Regions from separate parts of the Paenibacillus sp. FSL R10-2788 genome, predicted to be linked through region 1. Evidence: predicted binding sites of a transcription regulator. Region 1 holds the regulator's gene; the other holds the start of a gene.
What was found. The regulator LexA, encoded in region 1, represses DNA repair genes until DNA is damaged. The targets are predictions, from matches to a motif close to CGAACATATGTTCG.
Positions count from the first base shown of each region.

Region 2: a site for LexA is predicted at 2,243-2,256, ahead of NSQ50_RS23335 (ImmA/IrrE family metallo-endopeptidase). Genes of this name have one in related genera too.

Region 1 covers NZ_JBBOQA010000001.1:3,835,601-3,843,824, forward strand. The annotation lists gene NSQ50_RS16995 (FixH family protein) at 1-143, opposite strand, end outside; gene NSQ50_RS17000 (HAD family hydrolase) at 407-1,192, opposite strand; gene NSQ50_RS17005 (hypothetical protein) at 1,227-1,748, opposite strand; gene NSQ50_RS17010 (DUF896 domain-containing protein) at 1,798-2,007, opposite strand; gene NSQ50_RS17015 (LysM peptidoglycan-binding domain-containing protein) at 2,117-2,530, opposite strand; gene lexA (transcriptional repressor LexA) at 2,782-3,408, shown strand; gene NSQ50_RS17025 (L,D-transpeptidase) at 3,586-3,924, shown strand; gene NSQ50_RS17030 (hypothetical protein) at 4,077-4,457, shown strand; gene NSQ50_RS17035 (hypothetical protein) at 4,677-5,255, shown strand; gene NSQ50_RS17040 (MBL fold metallo-hydrolase) at 5,305-6,087, opposite strand; gene NSQ50_RS17045 (cupin domain-containing protein) at 6,088-6,579, opposite strand; gene NSQ50_RS17050 (DUF5316 domain-containing protein) at 6,615-6,818, opposite strand; gene NSQ50_RS17055 (hypothetical protein) at 7,241-7,930, opposite strand.
Region 2 covers NZ_JBBOQA010000001.1:5,226,320-5,234,543, reverse strand. The annotation lists gene NSQ50_RS23355 (RNA polymerase sigma factor) at 1-294, opposite strand, end outside; gene NSQ50_RS23350 (hypothetical protein) at 739-1,074, opposite strand; gene NSQ50_RS23345 (hypothetical protein) at 1,184-1,330, shown strand; gene NSQ50_RS23340 (hypothetical protein) at 1,414-1,575, opposite strand; gene NSQ50_RS23335 (ImmA/IrrE family metallo-endopeptidase) at 1,642-2,193, opposite strand; gene NSQ50_RS23330 (YjfB family protein) at 2,357-2,533, opposite strand; gene NSQ50_RS23325 (hypothetical protein) at 2,683-2,832, shown strand; gene NSQ50_RS23320 (NucA/NucB deoxyribonuclease domain-containing protein) at 2,914-3,345, opposite strand; gene NSQ50_RS23315 (cytidine deaminase) at 3,452-3,868, shown strand; gene NSQ50_RS23310 (glycosyl hydrolase) at 4,042-5,517, shown strand; gene NSQ50_RS23305 (PH domain-containing protein) at 5,591-6,079, opposite strand; gene NSQ50_RS23300 (hypothetical protein) at 6,197-6,757, shown strand; gene NSQ50_RS23295 (YolD-like family protein) at 6,972-7,307, shown strand; gene NSQ50_RS23290 (hypothetical protein) at 7,304-7,468, opposite strand; gene NSQ50_RS23285 (M15 family metallopeptidase) at 7,586-8,224, shown strand, end outside.

The DNA of each region.
Region 1 (8,224 bases):
AGTTCGACTTTGATAGGTTCCATAGACATGTTCATATTCATGTTATGTATTTCTGAATGCTTGGTTCCATTTGAAGAACATCCACCTAGTACTAAAAGTGTTGCACCTAATAATACAGCGACTAATTTCTTCGATCTCATCATTTGGAGCCCTCCCAATCATTATCGAATAATAAAAATCTACCAATTCATGTTATACATCTCCATCTATTATACACATTATTATTGGTTTTTCAGTATTTTGCATCAATTCCGCATTAGACTTGTGACTTAAATCATTTACTTAAAAAATCTAATGAAATCCTTATGTTAGTATGTATGTACAGAAAAGCAGCGAGTTTCTTAGGATCTTAGAAACTCGCTGCTTTTATAAAGTCTTTATGTTGGAGCTAATAGCTCTGTATATCTTACAAGGATTGAACTAGTGGAAGAAGCTCCTCAAGGTGATTGATTTCATGATCCGGATGAATATCAAGACTAGGTGCTCTACCTTTTCTATTAATCCAGACCGTGGTCAACCCTGCTGCCAGCCCCCCACGGATATCCGTTGTAAGCTTATCGCCGACCATAACCGCTTGCTCAGGAGTTACATCAAGAAGCTCTAAAGCATGCAGGAAAATTTCCTTATCCGGTTTGCCTTTACCAAAGCTTCCGGAAATCACAATATGATCAAAGAAAGGAATTAACTCTGGCACACCATCTAGTTTTTCTTGTTGCAGTGCAGGACAACCGTTCGTAAGTAGCAAAAGCTTCACTTGACCCCGTAACTGCTCCAGTACATGCATTGTTTCTTCATAGATGTATGGACGTTTTCTGCGCTCTGCTGCGAATTTAGTTGCCAAGGTCTCAGCTAGTGCTTCGTCTTCCACCCCTAAGGCTGCAAGTCCGCGACGCCAAGACTCTTTACGATAAACCGGTGCAAGCTGCTCCAATTGACGGAATTCTGGCTGTTCACCTGCCGTAAAGTTAGCCCAGAGTGCTTCATATGGATTAATTCCGATCATCTTTGTAAATGGGAACGTCTCATAAGATTCATACAAGCTACTTGCTTCCTTACGAACTGCAACTTCTAGTTCTTGTGGATCAATCGTATCCCCGGCGGCTTCACAAGCAGAACGAAATGCTTCTTCGACGCTCCGATCATCCCACAGCAATGTATCATCAAGGTCAAATAGTACAGCAGAAATTGGCATTACAGGTCTCCCTCTCCCTTTAACTGGTCTAGTTCTATTCGTGAACTACTTCAATGTTGTGAGCTTTAGCAAATGCTTCTAATCGTGTACTCATCGCATTAGTATCATAGCGATTCATAAGTCTTGTGAAAATCCATTTCGTACGTTTCCCTTTGTGCTTAATGACTACAGCTCCACGCGAAAGGGTGATTTTCTCAATATCTGCAGCTGGAAGCCCGCGTTCGCGATTGAATTTAATAGTAGACAGTCTTGCTTTTTCCACCTTCAAGTACGGACGACGGAAGAACAATAGCGCTGCCAGCAAATAGTACAGTACTACTCCCAACCAATTAGCCAGCATGCCATTTCCTTTGGCCTGATCAATAGAACCAACTACCCAAAACATAGTGCCAAGTATCACTAACACTACCGGAAATGCAATGTTGCGACCTTTAAAGACTTCGGCATTCTGGGTAGGAGATTTAGAGGCATAAATCGTATCCTTGCCTTGTTTCTTTCTTTGCTTGTTGATTTGCTGTGTGTTGCGTTGAACCATTCTTTCCCAAGAACGGGCCATGTGCGTTCCCCCTAGTCATCCTGAAATATCTATGAAAAGGAACAGCGAGCTAATGTTTAAGCCCCTTGTTACCTTGTTCATGCTCATCGTTATCTACTACTTCAATAGTATTTAATTGTGCTCGGAAGTTATTGCGGATATTCCCCAGGTAAATTTCACGAAGCTTGGCGCGTTCCGCCACTTCCTCTTGATTAAGGCCTACGCTCTTCTGTTTGCGTGCCAATTCGTTAATTCGCGCGACCAACTCATCAATATTCAATACTTTCCCTCCCCCTATAAATTAATTCTAACTCTGCCATGAGAAAAAGAGCTTGTCAAGGTCTACTCCCTGCAAGCTCTACTGGTCATTCTATTATGTTCTCAGAAAATTAATAAATAGGTAAAGTAAGTATGTCTCCAGCGTTAATTTGACTACTCTTAATCCCACTTGAACGTTTAATTCCTTCTATATAAACAACTGTCTTCATATCAGCCGGTTTATTCTTAAGGGCAATACTCCATAGTGTATCTCCACGTTCAACCACAATCCGCTTCTCTTCCTTCATTATAGTCGTCGATCCTGCAAATACATTTCCCACTACTGTTAGGCCAGAAAATACTAGCACGATAATCAATATTAACTTAATAAAGAAGTCCTGACGGAACAACGAAATCATCCCTCCTAGCAAACGTTCCGTTATCTCTTTCACCTTAGCGGAATTACGGGCAACGTCATTATGTCCTAAAGATTCAACCACTGGGGCCTTATCGTAGATGCTGCGGTATGTACTGTATTTTAGCATAATTATCATCCTCCAAACACTTGTTCTTACTTTCGAATTCATAATAACACGAACATGTGTTTTGTTCAATACTATTTCAGAACAATTGTTCTCTTTTTTTCGAGAGACTCAAGTGGTTCATTTTATTATCATTTGTCTACCATTTTTTAACTCTAGCAGATTAATATTTATAATAGTTAGAACTTATGTTTGTGCGAACGGTAGTTCTATGTTATAATTTTCCCAAACATTACTATATGGGGTTGATTCCAATGTCAAAGATTTCAAGTCGCCAGCTGGCGATCCTGGAATTTATACGAAGCGAAGTCCGCAGCAAGGGTTATCCACCTTCCGTCCGGGAAATTGGAGAAGCTGTTGGCCTTGCTTCCAGCTCCACAGTTCACGGTCATTTGGACCGGCTTGAGAAGAAGGGACTTATTCGTCGAGATCCAACGAAGCCACGTGCAATAGAATTACTAGGCCAAGAGGATTCAGAGAATGTTCACCAATTCGCCCAGACCATCTCACGGATTCCTGTCGTAGGTAAAGTTACCGCCGGGGTACCTATCACTGCTACAGAGAATATCGAGGACTACTTCCCACTTCCTACTCACTATGTAGGTGACAACAAAGTATTTATGCTGTCAGTTATGGGTGATAGTATGGTGGATGCTGGCATTATGAATGGTGATTATGTAATTGTTCGCCAACAACAAACAGCGGACAACGGAGATATCGTTGTAGCCATGACTGAAGAAGATGAAGCAACCGTTAAGACCTTTTACAAGGAACGTGATCATATACGGCTTCAGCCGGAGAATCCAGCTTATGAGCCTCTTCGCCTTAATCGCGTAACTATTCTCGGAAGAGTCATCGGATTGTTTCGAGATATCCACTAAGTATGCACTCCTACCATAAAAGGCTGTTCCGCAAATGCGGAACAGCCTTTTTTCTGTGTATTTTGCTTTCTCAACCACTAACGAACATTTGTTCTCGTTCGCTAAAATGGGCATTTTCTATGAATAACCGTTTAGGCGTTCTGCTCATATCCTAATTAGAAAGGAGTGTTGTGCATAATGCCAAATTACCGAATTATTGTAGATCTGACCCAACGAATGTTATATCTTCTGGACAATGATATTGTGATTAGAGGTTTCCCTGTCGGTATTGGTAAGATGTTAACCCAATCCCCAGTGGGAGAATTCACGATTATTAACAAACAACCCAATCCAGGCGGTCCCTTTGGTGCCTTTTGGATGGGACTGTCTAAACCACACTACGGGATTCATGGAACGAATGATCCTTCCTCCATTGGGAAAGAGGTATCCCACGGCTGTATCCGGATGTACAACGAGGATGTGTTAACACTCGCAGCTATCGTCCCTATAGGAACACGAGTAACGATAAGGAATTGAATTCGCTGAGGACGTCACAGCCCCCAAATCACCATATACAGAATGGGGGTCATTACATAAGTAAGTATTTTTTCATTAGCATACTAGGAGTTTGGTGATTATATGTCGAATATTGTTAACAGGATTGCAAATTGAAAAGGATGTGTTTAGTTTTGAATAACTCAAAAATTAGAACCCTCGTCGATTTTAAAGTCGATGCACTGGGTAAGCTGTCCGGTTTACTTTTAAATGATGAACAAGCTAGTGGAAAAAAAGTGAATTTGCTCACCTCTTTTGGCAGCATTCAGGGAATCGTCTCTCCAGCCGTCTCCAACAAAGAGGATGTATTTGATTTAAAATCTTTGATGGATGATGTAATAGTAGACGAATACATATCTTATTTGGGAGCAGAACACCCTGATAAAAATTTCAGCTATAACTTTGTTGTCCTCAATGACGTTACTGTAAGACCTTATGCTAGTTATGGGACTCCGATCGAATACAAACAGCTGATTGTTTATACCGATCATATCACTGCCTTCAATTTTCTATAGGTTACATACTTACCTTAAAAAGCACCCTTGCAGCAACCCCCAATTTTGCGCCATTTGCAGAATCGGCAGGTTTCTCCGGGTGCTTTTTTTGGGCTAATTCCGAAGCCGATCCTATAATTCCACGAATTTCCCTTTTAAAAGATACTAGTGGGGATCATTCAGGCATATCTTTCAATAAGCAACAATTTGAGTCTAATGAGATAACTGGGAGGTGATTATATGCTGATTATCTTAGTGTACTTATTTGCTATTTTAGGAGTTGTTTTAATTCTAAGTGCCGCCATTATAAAATTGAAAACGCTATCCACTTCATCTGATATTTCTATGCTAGTTAATGCGGCTGCATCCTTTAACATCATTTTCACCAAAACATTCATTCCCCCCAATCAATCTCACTTGATCGCACTTAACGAACCTAATAAAAAATTAGCAATAGGCACCAGAAATCCGAAGAACAACAAAAAAGCAGTAGCAAAGCTATACTCTTTCGATAATGTAATGGGATCCGAGATTGTGGTTAACGCACTTACCCTTTCAAAAGTCTCCAAAAGACAACAAAACAGCAAAACAACTGCAACTAGTGCAGATATTAACGTCCTTAAGGAACCTGATGAAGAAGCTAATGTGATAGAAGAACTCACGCTTAAAATATATATGAACAGCAAAGAAACGCCTGTGTATTGTATTTCCTTCTTGCCGGGTTTATTGCCTATTCGACAATCCGACAACCAGTACAAGGAAGCTTACTCCCAAGTACAACAATTGCATGCACTCTTCAGGTCAATCGTATCTGAATAATTAAGTTGTTATCGCCATACCTCTCATTTGATTTCGAAATAGAAAGAACCTAAAATTGCACACTAAACCCATCAAACTGGTGAATACCCGTACCATGTGCCACTACCTTTTGCTCACGTAACTCGCGAACTGCCTTTTTGACCTCTTGTAAAATAGATGGATCTAAACCCAGCGTATTATGAGAGCCATATACTTGGGTAACCCCTGGAATTTCTGTAATCTTCTCTAAGGATGCCACTAAATCAACCGGACTAGTCGAAGGGTAAAAAGCATAGATTGGCGTAACGTCATATAATAAATCACCTGTAAACAGATATCCGTTGGCATGATCAAATAGGCTGATATGACCTGGCGAATGACCTGGTGTGTGGTAAATTTCTATTTCGCGCCCACCTATGTCGAGCACATCCCCCTCTTGTAAAAGAGCCGTTGGTTTCCCTTGAAAAGGTATGTAGGTGTTAGGATCAAAGGTTTCAGGAACAGGAAGGGTGATGTCTCGACTCATATCCTTTCGAATCTGGGCAAGGGACAAGCCTTTTATTCCGTTAATCAGCCAATCCTCATCCTCTTTATGAACATAGATTGTCTCGAATTGTCCGTGACTGCCAATATGATCTGCATGCACATGTGTAGTTATGACAGCGATAGGTAAATCCGTTAACTGATCCGTTATTCTTTTTATATTATCAATACCTAATCCCGTATCAATTAACGCGGCTTGTTTTTGCCCCAAGAGTAAAAAAGAATGCACCTTTTCCCAATGTCCATATTCACTGATTGCATAGGTGGTCGGATCAATTTCCGTTACTGTAAACCAACGATCTTTAATCAATTACGCTCCCCCATTCCATTTTTCCCTTACATGCTCTTCACCCTTATAATAATCCGCCTGTTCATCCGCTTGATAGATTTCTTGATAAGGCAAAATGTTGATTTTGCCTGAGTCTGGATATTCGCAAACATCTATTCCCTGATTCGTTCGGAGATCCAGATACCTGCATGGTGCATCCGTATGATTATAAAGCTGGTGCGCCCCTTCCGGTCCCATTTCGAAAAATATTACATTTCCTTCCGTAACCTCCGTAATACCCTCAGGCGTTCTTAACATCGCTTTTCCCGCTAAAATCACAAATATCTCTTCAGCATTTCTATGAAAATGATAAGGATAAGAATATTTATCAGGATCTAAAGATCTGATATCAAAAACTAAATGCTTGGAGCCCACCATTTCAGCTAATCTTTCACTCGTATGCCAAGCAAACTCTGGGATCGGGGACTGTTTTTGAGTAAATGAGACCGTATTTTCATTAAAAATCTTCACCATCTGCAACACTCCTCCTCCTTAAATTTTGCGTTCAATTACAACAAATAAAGAATCCCAGCTATAGCTAATGAAATAAGACCACCTAAAGCGGACCCATTCGCTACTTTGTTTTTAGTTTTACGGTCTTGTTTAGATTCCGAATAAAAGTTACCTCTTTGTTGTGTACCTGTCGTGAAGGCTCCAACACATATACCTGAAATTATAAAAAATCCCAAGCCTATGTAAATAAAAATTTGCATGAACTTACTCCTTCGCAGGTAAGAATTAGTTATCTATATATAAGATATTTTAACATTAAATTCCTCTGCTACGCGCCATGACTTTCGGACCCAGATGACGCTATTTGCTTATTTTCAGCCTTTGGAGCATGGTTTCGGACTCCAGTGACGTTATTCCTAAGAATGAGGCTCATATTGAGTGTTTTTAATGCCAATAGCGACTATGGGGTCCTTTAGTATCCAAAATGTGGGATAAAGCTTCATATAAGGTCTGCTGGGTCCTACACCGGGCTCATACGCGAAATTTGCAACCTCAGCAAATGGAAATTGGCGTTCAAATGAAGTAAGGTACCAAAAAGAAGAAGTGTGCCAACAACCATTTTTTGATTATGGTTATGGCACACTTCTTCTACTCCATACAACCCCTTCGGTTCTGTTTACACTTAATTCCTTTCAAGTTCAAGTGTTGCCAGTGAAACCATCACCCAAGGTGCAAAGTTATTCGACGAATCACCCTTAGGATTGTGTATCCGAAAAAGAAAAGCTTCCCCCGCCTGATTTTTCCAGACCATATAATCTTCTATCCCCTTATCACTGGTAGCCTGCAGATATAATTCTGCAAAACCTAGAGGATGTTCAATTAGTTCCCCGCTATGGTCGTTTGCTTTACCAATTGCAGAAAGCTCGGTTTGTCCCTGTTGCTTCAAAGCTGTGAGATCGTAACCGGCAGGCAAGTGTTCAATTTCGGCATAATAGGTTGGATCCTCAGTTAATGATAAACGACCAGACTGTGAGTCTAGTGTGAAACCCTGAAAAACATACAGGGAATATCCATCACCTTGCCCAAGTGTACCTTCTTGCCCTGAGACCCCTCCCTCCTGTTCACCAAATGCTTTGGTCTTTGGTCGATCGGATGCTAGAGGATCTGTGGCCTCCGGACTGGCGGACTCCTGCGCCTCCATAGAAGGAGTAGCAGAAGGTTCGGGAGTGGTTGTAGCTTCGACAACTGGCGTAGGCGCTGCACTTGACGCTGTAGGCTCTGCCTCGTTTGTTGTTTTATTGTTACTACATGCACCGAGAATTGAGGCAGACAGAAGAATACTAGTAGCTGTAGTTAATAATATTTTTTTCATTACGCACCTCCTTATTACTATAATAGTTATTACCCACATGACTAACGTGTCCTCTTATTCTTCAAAATCTTTTCTTCATTTTTATTGCTACGGATTGAAAAATTTCATTCAATCGACTCACTCTTATTGACAGCTATGGAGTTGTGCTCGAAATTCAAATTGTTCCCGGACGATTCGGGCACCTACTATCTTAATTAATGCCACCAGATTCCATAAAGTGACCCATGAGATCTTAGTTCTTCTCGGTTTCATAAGGTTAATTGGACTGAGCAAGAGCAAGGTAGACGATAAATC
Region 2 (8,224 bases), 1.4 Mb from region 1:
GCTGTCTGCCGCAATTGGCTCAGCGCTCTCCAGCTTAACCTCGCGCTTGCGCCAGCCTCTGCCCAGTAGTGTTTTACAATGGTTGGTGATTACCCGGATCAGCCATGCCTTCTGATGTTCGGCATCTTTGAACTTTGGCGCTTTTTCTATTAGCTTGATGAAGGTATCCTGAGTGGCTTCTTCGGCATCTTGCCGGCTGCCTAGATGGACCAAAGCGATCCGGAACAGCATATCTGCGTAAATTTCGTAACTCTTCATCACATGATTTCCCGGCCGGGTCATGGATCGCTGCATGATACTGTGCCCCCCTTTACCTATAACACCATTTAGGACGGCATTAGGTCACATTTTGTTCCTGAGAAAATTTCTTTGTGTTTGAGAGTAGAGAATGCCTATTCATAAATTATCGCCAGAGGGTTATGGACTCAGAAGTCGTTATTTGCATATAAATAGACTTTTGAGCAAGTTCGCGGACCCCAGTGACGCTATTCCTTAAAAAGTGGGCCTTGTAAGGTGTTTCTCATGCCAATAAAGGCGATGGGGTCCGTTACACTTCGAAATGGAGGGTTATGCAACGCATAAGATCAACTGTGTCCGATAGCTGCTAAGCACCACGCCAATATTGTCTACGCAAACGATGGTTACTTATTTAGAACAGGGGAGATCAAAAAAACGCATTTGCCCAAGCACCAATTGCTGACTGCTGGACAAACGCGTCTTTTTAATAGAGTGACTCCTTCACGGGAGATCCTCTTCGATATGTTTATATGTATAGCTAGGATCATTACCTTTAACAGGAGCCCTGCTGTATTGATAGATCCTTCCATTTTCTTTTCGATAAAAGTATCTTGCGTAGGGTTCGTCTGCGAAAATCACCGTGGTACTTACGAGGGGAGCTTTGGCAATCTGGGTGTATACTTTATAAAAATCTTCCTTCTTATAATTTCTCGTCTCTATTAGATAATGAATGACTTCTCTGTTCATATGATTTCGGAAGGAGTGGAGGGCTAAGGATGTTATTCCACAGATTAAAAGGATTAGAACGATGAAGATTAGTTTTGTATTTTTCTTCATTAATTCCCTCCATATAGATAATTTGTATATAGTATAAGATAATATACAGAGACTATTATGTCATTCATAGATATCTTGTAAATGTACAAATAAGAAAGGAGGTAAGAATATGACGCAGGAAGAAGAGAAAATACTGGAGCTGGAGCAGCGAATTAAGGTGCTGGAAAACCAAGCAAGGCCGAGGCTGCCGGGGATGAAAATTTTATGGTTTTTAATTTGGGGTTGTGTAATACAAAAAGGCAGCAAATACCGATAGTAATCCAGGCGTAGGCGAATGAAGAATTGCCGGGACATACTATATTTGCTGCCTTTTAACTTATGAAGAATAATGATTCTCTTTTAGTCTTCTTTGGGTTCTTGCAATAAAATGGAGAAGGTCCCCGTTTCGTGATCCACCTCAATCGTCTCAATGCCCACAAAATCCGGGATTTCGGGGTGTACTGCATCTACATTATAATCCGGATGAGTCAGTAATAATTCAATTACTTTAATGGCTTCCATGTCGTTCCCCCTCACGAGAAATTCCACCATAAATGAATATGCAGAGAACTATTGCAACTAAGCTTATTATCTCCGTGATCCGTTGCGAATATGTGTCAGTCGTTCTTCGTTTCTTCCCATCACGGCCAATAATTGCCCTTGGAACACACGTCTTTGGATCTGATCAATCCGCTGTAAGGCCAGCTCGGCAGGTACTTGGAATTCTGCTGCAAGATAGGAGATGGCATCTTCCCGTTGCTCAGGCAATGTCATGCGGGAGATCATGGAGTAAGGCGTCGCCGCATACAAGATAAAACGCTCTGATTCGTCCTCCTGTGCCCGCGTGAAATGCTCTGGCATCAAGGTCTGATTATCGCTGCCATGGCGAAGTAGATGACACAGTTCATGAAGAAACTCTAGCCGTTGAAGATTGGCTGGAAGGCGGTTGTCGATAAACAGGCTGTACATTCCTGCAGACGCTTCAATGCTCTTGCTTCTCACATCCAAATAATGAACCCAGATATTAAGCCGCTCTGCAATATACGATATTGAAATTTGCGAAGGCTGATGAAGATTTAATCGCTTGTATAGATCCTCCGTCCATTTCTCAAGCACAGTCATTTGATAATATGATTTCATGTTCTCCAACTTATTCACCTCGTTTAAAATCACTAATAAATCACTAATGGGATCGTATGTTCGCATAAATGCGCAAAAGAAAAGCCCGAAGGGCTATGTAGAGTAAAAAAAGTCTAAGGATACATAGGAACGTTAGTTCTCATGTACCCTTAGCATAAAGCAATTACACACTAATATCAAGTGTTTTTCCCAAATTCGGAGCAACGCTTTTGCCCAGCATTTCCACCATAGTTTGGCTCTGGGTTTCAGCCTGATTCTTGGCAATATTCATGACCTGTATCCCAACATTTTGAGCTAAGGATGCTTGGCTCATTGCCATTGATAATGCAGCTATATCCATATTGCACCTCCTTTGTGTATATCCTGTTTATCGACTGTCCGCCTTCAATTCATTAGGTGATTGGCATTTGTTTGCCAATTCGCCCAAACGGCTTATCTCCTTTTTACATATCTTGTGCTGTAGTCATTAATCATTAGGAGGAATTGAAAATGGGTATGGAACATGGTTGTGGTTGTAACGTAGGTCCGGTAGTAAGTCCAGCATCAGTAGGTCCGGTGTGTAGTCCTTGGACTTCTACAGGAGCAATCCTGGTACTTTTCATCTTGCTGGTTATCATCACTAAAGCTTGCTTATTCTAAGTTAGCTGATGTGAAGTGTAGCCCCGTCTGGCGAATGCCAGGTGGGGCTATTCTGTTGCCTGGGGATGGTCAGACAGATCGTTATTTAAACATAAATTCCACCCGGGTTCCGTCTGCATAATCCTCCAGCTGATTGCCAACCCAGCTTCCTGCCCCGCGGTTATCGCTTGGCGTTATGTATTCAATGTCGGCACCAACGCCGCCTTCCTCACACATAGCCATTGGCCATTCATCCCGGTCATATCCCTTTTTAGTAGGGATCCCTTTTAAGGACTCTTTGCGGTTCTCTTCAGCCTGCTCTCGGTTAATCGTACATGTGGCGGATTCACCTTTCGCAATGGCATCCTGAATATGCTTGGCGGTCTCAGGATAGCGGTCTGATGGGAAGGTTAGCTGAACAACACTCGAATTGGATGGAGACGAGGGGTCTGTAGGCTCTCCGTTTTGTTCAAACCAGTAACTAGCCAAAGCAAGTAATGCAACAATGATGAGACTGGAGATCCATTTTTTCACTTTCAATTCTGCTCCTCCTTTTTTGGCACTTAAAATAGTATATCTTATATCATAATTCAGTGCGATTTAATATAATTAGGTAAAATAAAGGAGGACGTAACTGGATATGGAGTACATAATTACCATTGAGGATCAGACGCTTATTACGGCTGCCGAAGATATAATTACCAGACGTTATGAATGGGGGCGTCATCATGTGGGTGCAGCGCTTCGTACTAAAACAGGAGAGATTTTTACAGCGGTACATGTGGAAGCCAGCATGGGGAGGATTACAGTCTGTGCAGAAGCGATGGTGATTGGCAAAGCGATATCCGAAGGTTATAAGGAATTTGATACGATTGTTGCGGTAAGGCATTCTGATCCAGACAGCGAGGAAAAAGAGATTAAAGTAGTCTCTCCCTGCGGCATGTGCCGAGAGTTAATTGCGGATTACGGAATAGACTGCAAGATAATTGTATCGGAGGATGACCGATTAGCTAAATATGAAATCACTGAGCTATTGCCTTTAAGGTACACGAGATAAGAAAAAAGTAATGAGGAGCCGCTGAGCTCCTTTTTTTGTTGAGCCGTGAAATTATTCAGCAGTTCCTTATATCGTCCCAACTTATTTTACAACTTCATGTCCATTCGCTGAGTTCATGTCACTATTGTCCCCATACTATAACTTAAAAAGATTTAAAAGGATGGTGAGAATAGATGGAGCAGCGGATTATTCGTCAGATGGTTGATTCAGCATCAAGGTTCGTGGGCGATGTGCAGTGGCAGATGGCTTTTCGCAGATTACAAATGGCTCCGGCGGATTCGGGACTGTCGTCCTCGGCTCAGCTATTGCTGAATACCCTCTATTACTTGCAGGGAAAGGGTGTGATAAGCGGCCAACATGATTATTTGGAAAGTGCAGACGAGCTTATGGAGAAGCTTAAAAATACCAGTGGGCAATATGCTGCGCTTCATGGCTACGAGCTGGGCGCAATCAATAATCAGTCCCAGGCTCTAATTGACAATCAGCGGAATTGGGTCGTCAACAGTGCGATACGCTGGTCTAGGGCCGGCGGGATCGTAACGATGTGTTATCACGCTGCATTACCGGGGACAGCGCCAACTTGGGGGAATGTAAATACGAGCCTAAGCAATGCTGATTTTGATAAATATATAACCTCAGGTACCACCCAGTATAATGCGCTGTTAGCTGATCTGGATAAGATAGCCCTGTCGCTGAAAAAGCTTAATGACGCAGGGATTCCTGTACTTTGGCGGCCGTATCATGAAATGAATGGTGGATGGTTTTGGTGGGGGCAAAAGAGCAATTACGTTGCATTGTGGAACCTTATGTTCGATCGTTTTACCAATTATCATAAGCTGCATAATTTATTGTGGGTTTGGAGTCCAAATGCAAAAAATCAGTGGTGTGATGAGCCGGCAGAATACTATCCGGGCAGTGATAAGGTAGATGTGCTGGCGCTCGACATTTATGACGCGGATTTCAAGATTAGCCATTATGATAATTTATGGGATCTGGGTCGTGGCAAGCTGATTGCGATTGGTGAGAATGGAGAGCTTCCGTCTGCTGAACTGTTGTCCAAAACGCAGCCCAAATGGTCTTATCAGCTGACCTGGGGGAAACTCCTCTATGAGAAGAATACCGATGCTGTGATAAAAGCTTTTATGAACGACAAAATGGTATTCACACGAGAGGAGTATGCTGCTGAGGCCGCCGCTTTCGCTGCTATCGGGGATAGTGTGCTGGAGAGTGGACTCTGTGGGCAATACTACAATAACATGACGCTTAGCGGCACACCTGCACTTTTGCGTAGGGATGCCAATATTAACTTTTCATGGAGACAAGGTTCGCCTGATCCTGCCATTCGTGTAGATGCGTTTTCTGTGCGGTGGAGTGGGAAGCTGACGGCTGCTTTTAGCGAGATTTATACCATTTATTCCTACTCTGATGATGGGATACGGGTATGGATTGATGGCGGGCTAGTCATTGATAGTTGGGTGAATCAGAGCGGCCAGGAACGAAAAGGAAGCATAAGTCTGATAGCAGGTAAGCCGTATGAAATAAAGGTGGAGTATTATGAGAATGCGGGCGACGCCCGGGTTGTTTTGCAGTGGGAGAGTCCTAGCCAGATCAAGGGGGTTATCCCAGCGGGGGCATTTTATCTTCCTTAAAAAAGAGTACTTCAAGTGTACAAGCGCAAGCAAAAAGCCCCGGTTTTCCGGGGCCTTTTTACGTATGAGCGTCTTAAATTTGTTCGCGGTAGCTAATGTTGTTGGCGATCTTTTCGTCACGAACGGCTTTGCGCAGAACATCTTTGACGGTTTGGGCATCATGGATTTTTCGAAAAAGAAGCTGAGGCGCTGAGGCATCATCAGAAAATACAGTTAATGACCCGATGCCAAGCATCCGGTCCATTATTGACTGTTTCACGGATAAATCGCGTACGCGCAGCAATTCGATTTCTTCAACATTTTTACCGATAAGTCCGGTCTTTAACATAATGCGCTGACTTGTAATGGTATATGAAGTTGTGTTAAGAGCTATAATTCCTTTAAGTCGATCTGAGATGCCGGCAGGTTTGCCTTTCCAGAGCACAACTTCTTGATTGACATGATTATCTTCTGCTGGTCGATGGGCGGTCACTGGAGCGGTACCGTTAAGGCTGGTTCCACATTCTCCACAAAATTTAGCGCCCTGCTTGTATTCCGCTCCGCAGGTGGTGCAATAAGGCATAAATACCCTCCTTTTCTGATCACAATTAAAATAATTATAACATAACAGTCATTTTACATATATTTCATTTGCGCTTTACACAAACCGACATTATCCTGTTAAGTGGAGGGATAAATAATGAAAAAAGCTTTACTAATAGGAATGCTGATGATGACTGTCATCCTTAGCGCCTGCAGCAATAATTCAACTTCATCGGCACCTGCCACGGAGGAAGAAGTGCAGGAGACCGTGCAAAACTTCTACAATGAAATGTCTAAACTTGAAGAGTCAGGAAAAACTTCTTTAGCGGAGTTCAACGAAGCCATTGCTGGTTATTCAGCAGGAGAACTCACGGACAAGCAGTTGGAGAAGAAAATTAAGCAATTCCAGAGTACCGCAACTGATTTATCGAATCAAGCCGAGAAAGTAAAAATTTCCTCCAGCTTGCCTGAAGACATTCGGAAGTTGCTCGAAGAGTCTAAAGTTGCCTTTGAAAGTGCTTATTCTTTAAAAGAAGAGGCCTCTCAAGGTGCTGATTCCGCAAACGTTACGGCTGAGCAATTTAATGAATTGAATCAGAACGCTGATGTAGCGATGTTATTCGGTATTTCCAAGCTTAACGAGGCAAGAGAAGCAACAGGACTTATAGACTCCGAAGGTCAGGCTACCTCAGAGTCTGGGGACGTTGTTCAAGAATAAATCAAATCAGGCGCTGCGCAGTTTATCTGTCAGCGTCTTTTTGCTGCGAATTTTAGCTTGAATAGATATACATTAATATACATCTTTTGAATAAAGAGTGACCCTTAAAAAGGTATCTTTTTCCTAATTATTGATTAATATGCGAAGATGCGGATATAATACAAACATACGTTCGTGTTGAGAGGAATAGATATATAATTAAGGAGGGGTTACCATGGGCAAAAAGCTGGAGAAAAACGGGCTGTGGGAAAGCAGCCGCATGATGCTGCCGGAGCATAAGATACGAATTATAAGAGATGAACGGGAAACGCTGCGCCGCATCAAGCCTATTCTGGATGAGCAGAAGCTGGAGGAGATTGAATGTACACTGGCTTTGTCGTTGCGGAGTCATATACGAGTGACAGTTGTTCTTTTTGACCCTTTTGAAAATACGATGTTAAGTGGTTTTGTGACTTCCATTCACACCCACTCGCGTGAGTTTAAGCTGCAGTGGGCGGAGGAATGGAAGTGGATCGATGTGGATGATATTGTCGAGGTCTACATCGTTTAATGCTGAGAACCGTTGCCTTCGCTTTTCTCATAAGCGATTAAGGTAACGGTAGGATTACCGGTCAGATGTGCAATGGAAGCTTCAGCATTCCGAATAATTTCCAGTGCTTCTTCCTGTTCACTAAGGGCTGCAACTTTATAGCTATCGCTATGAATATCCATATGTCTCCCACCTTTCGTTAAATATTTTGTCCTTTTTTGTGGAAATCATCCTAAAGGGGACAGGGGTACAGGCAAATAGGGCAGCGGCATCATTGAATATACCAAAGGGGTGATTCTATGCTGACTTTGGAGCAATTGAGGGAAAAATCCGCGGCGCGTCTGGTCGGGCTTCATCCTGTCTTGGCGGCAGGTGCGAATGTTTTGATTCAGCAAAGCCATGCGAGAGGAGTCCCTATCGTTATTACTCAGGGTCTACGGACCATTGCTGAGCAAAATGCTTTGTATGCGCAGGGGAGAAGCAAACCAGGACCGATAGTTACCAACGCTAAAGGCGGTACCAGCTATCATAATTATGGTCTTGCGTTTGATTTTGCGCTTTTGCTGCCGAATGGCACTAGCCTTTCTTGGGATATCAATCGTGATGGTGATAAGGATAAGACAGCGGATTGGCAAGAGGTTGTACAGGAGGCTAAGCGGCTTGGTTTAGAATGGGGCGGGGACTGGACCTCTTTTAAAGATTATTCACATCTGCAAATGACTTTCGGTTTAACTATAGATCAACTTCGGGCAGGTAAACGTCCAACGACGGACCAAGCCAAAGAGGCTTTAAAAAAGATTACCGGAGGGGATGATCAGGTGAACAAAGACGTTACAGTGACCATTAACCTAAACGGCCGCAAGCTTACCGATGGCGTTCTTGATACCGGAATAACCTATGTGCCCATACGTGCGCTGGCTGAGGCGCTTGGAGCAAAG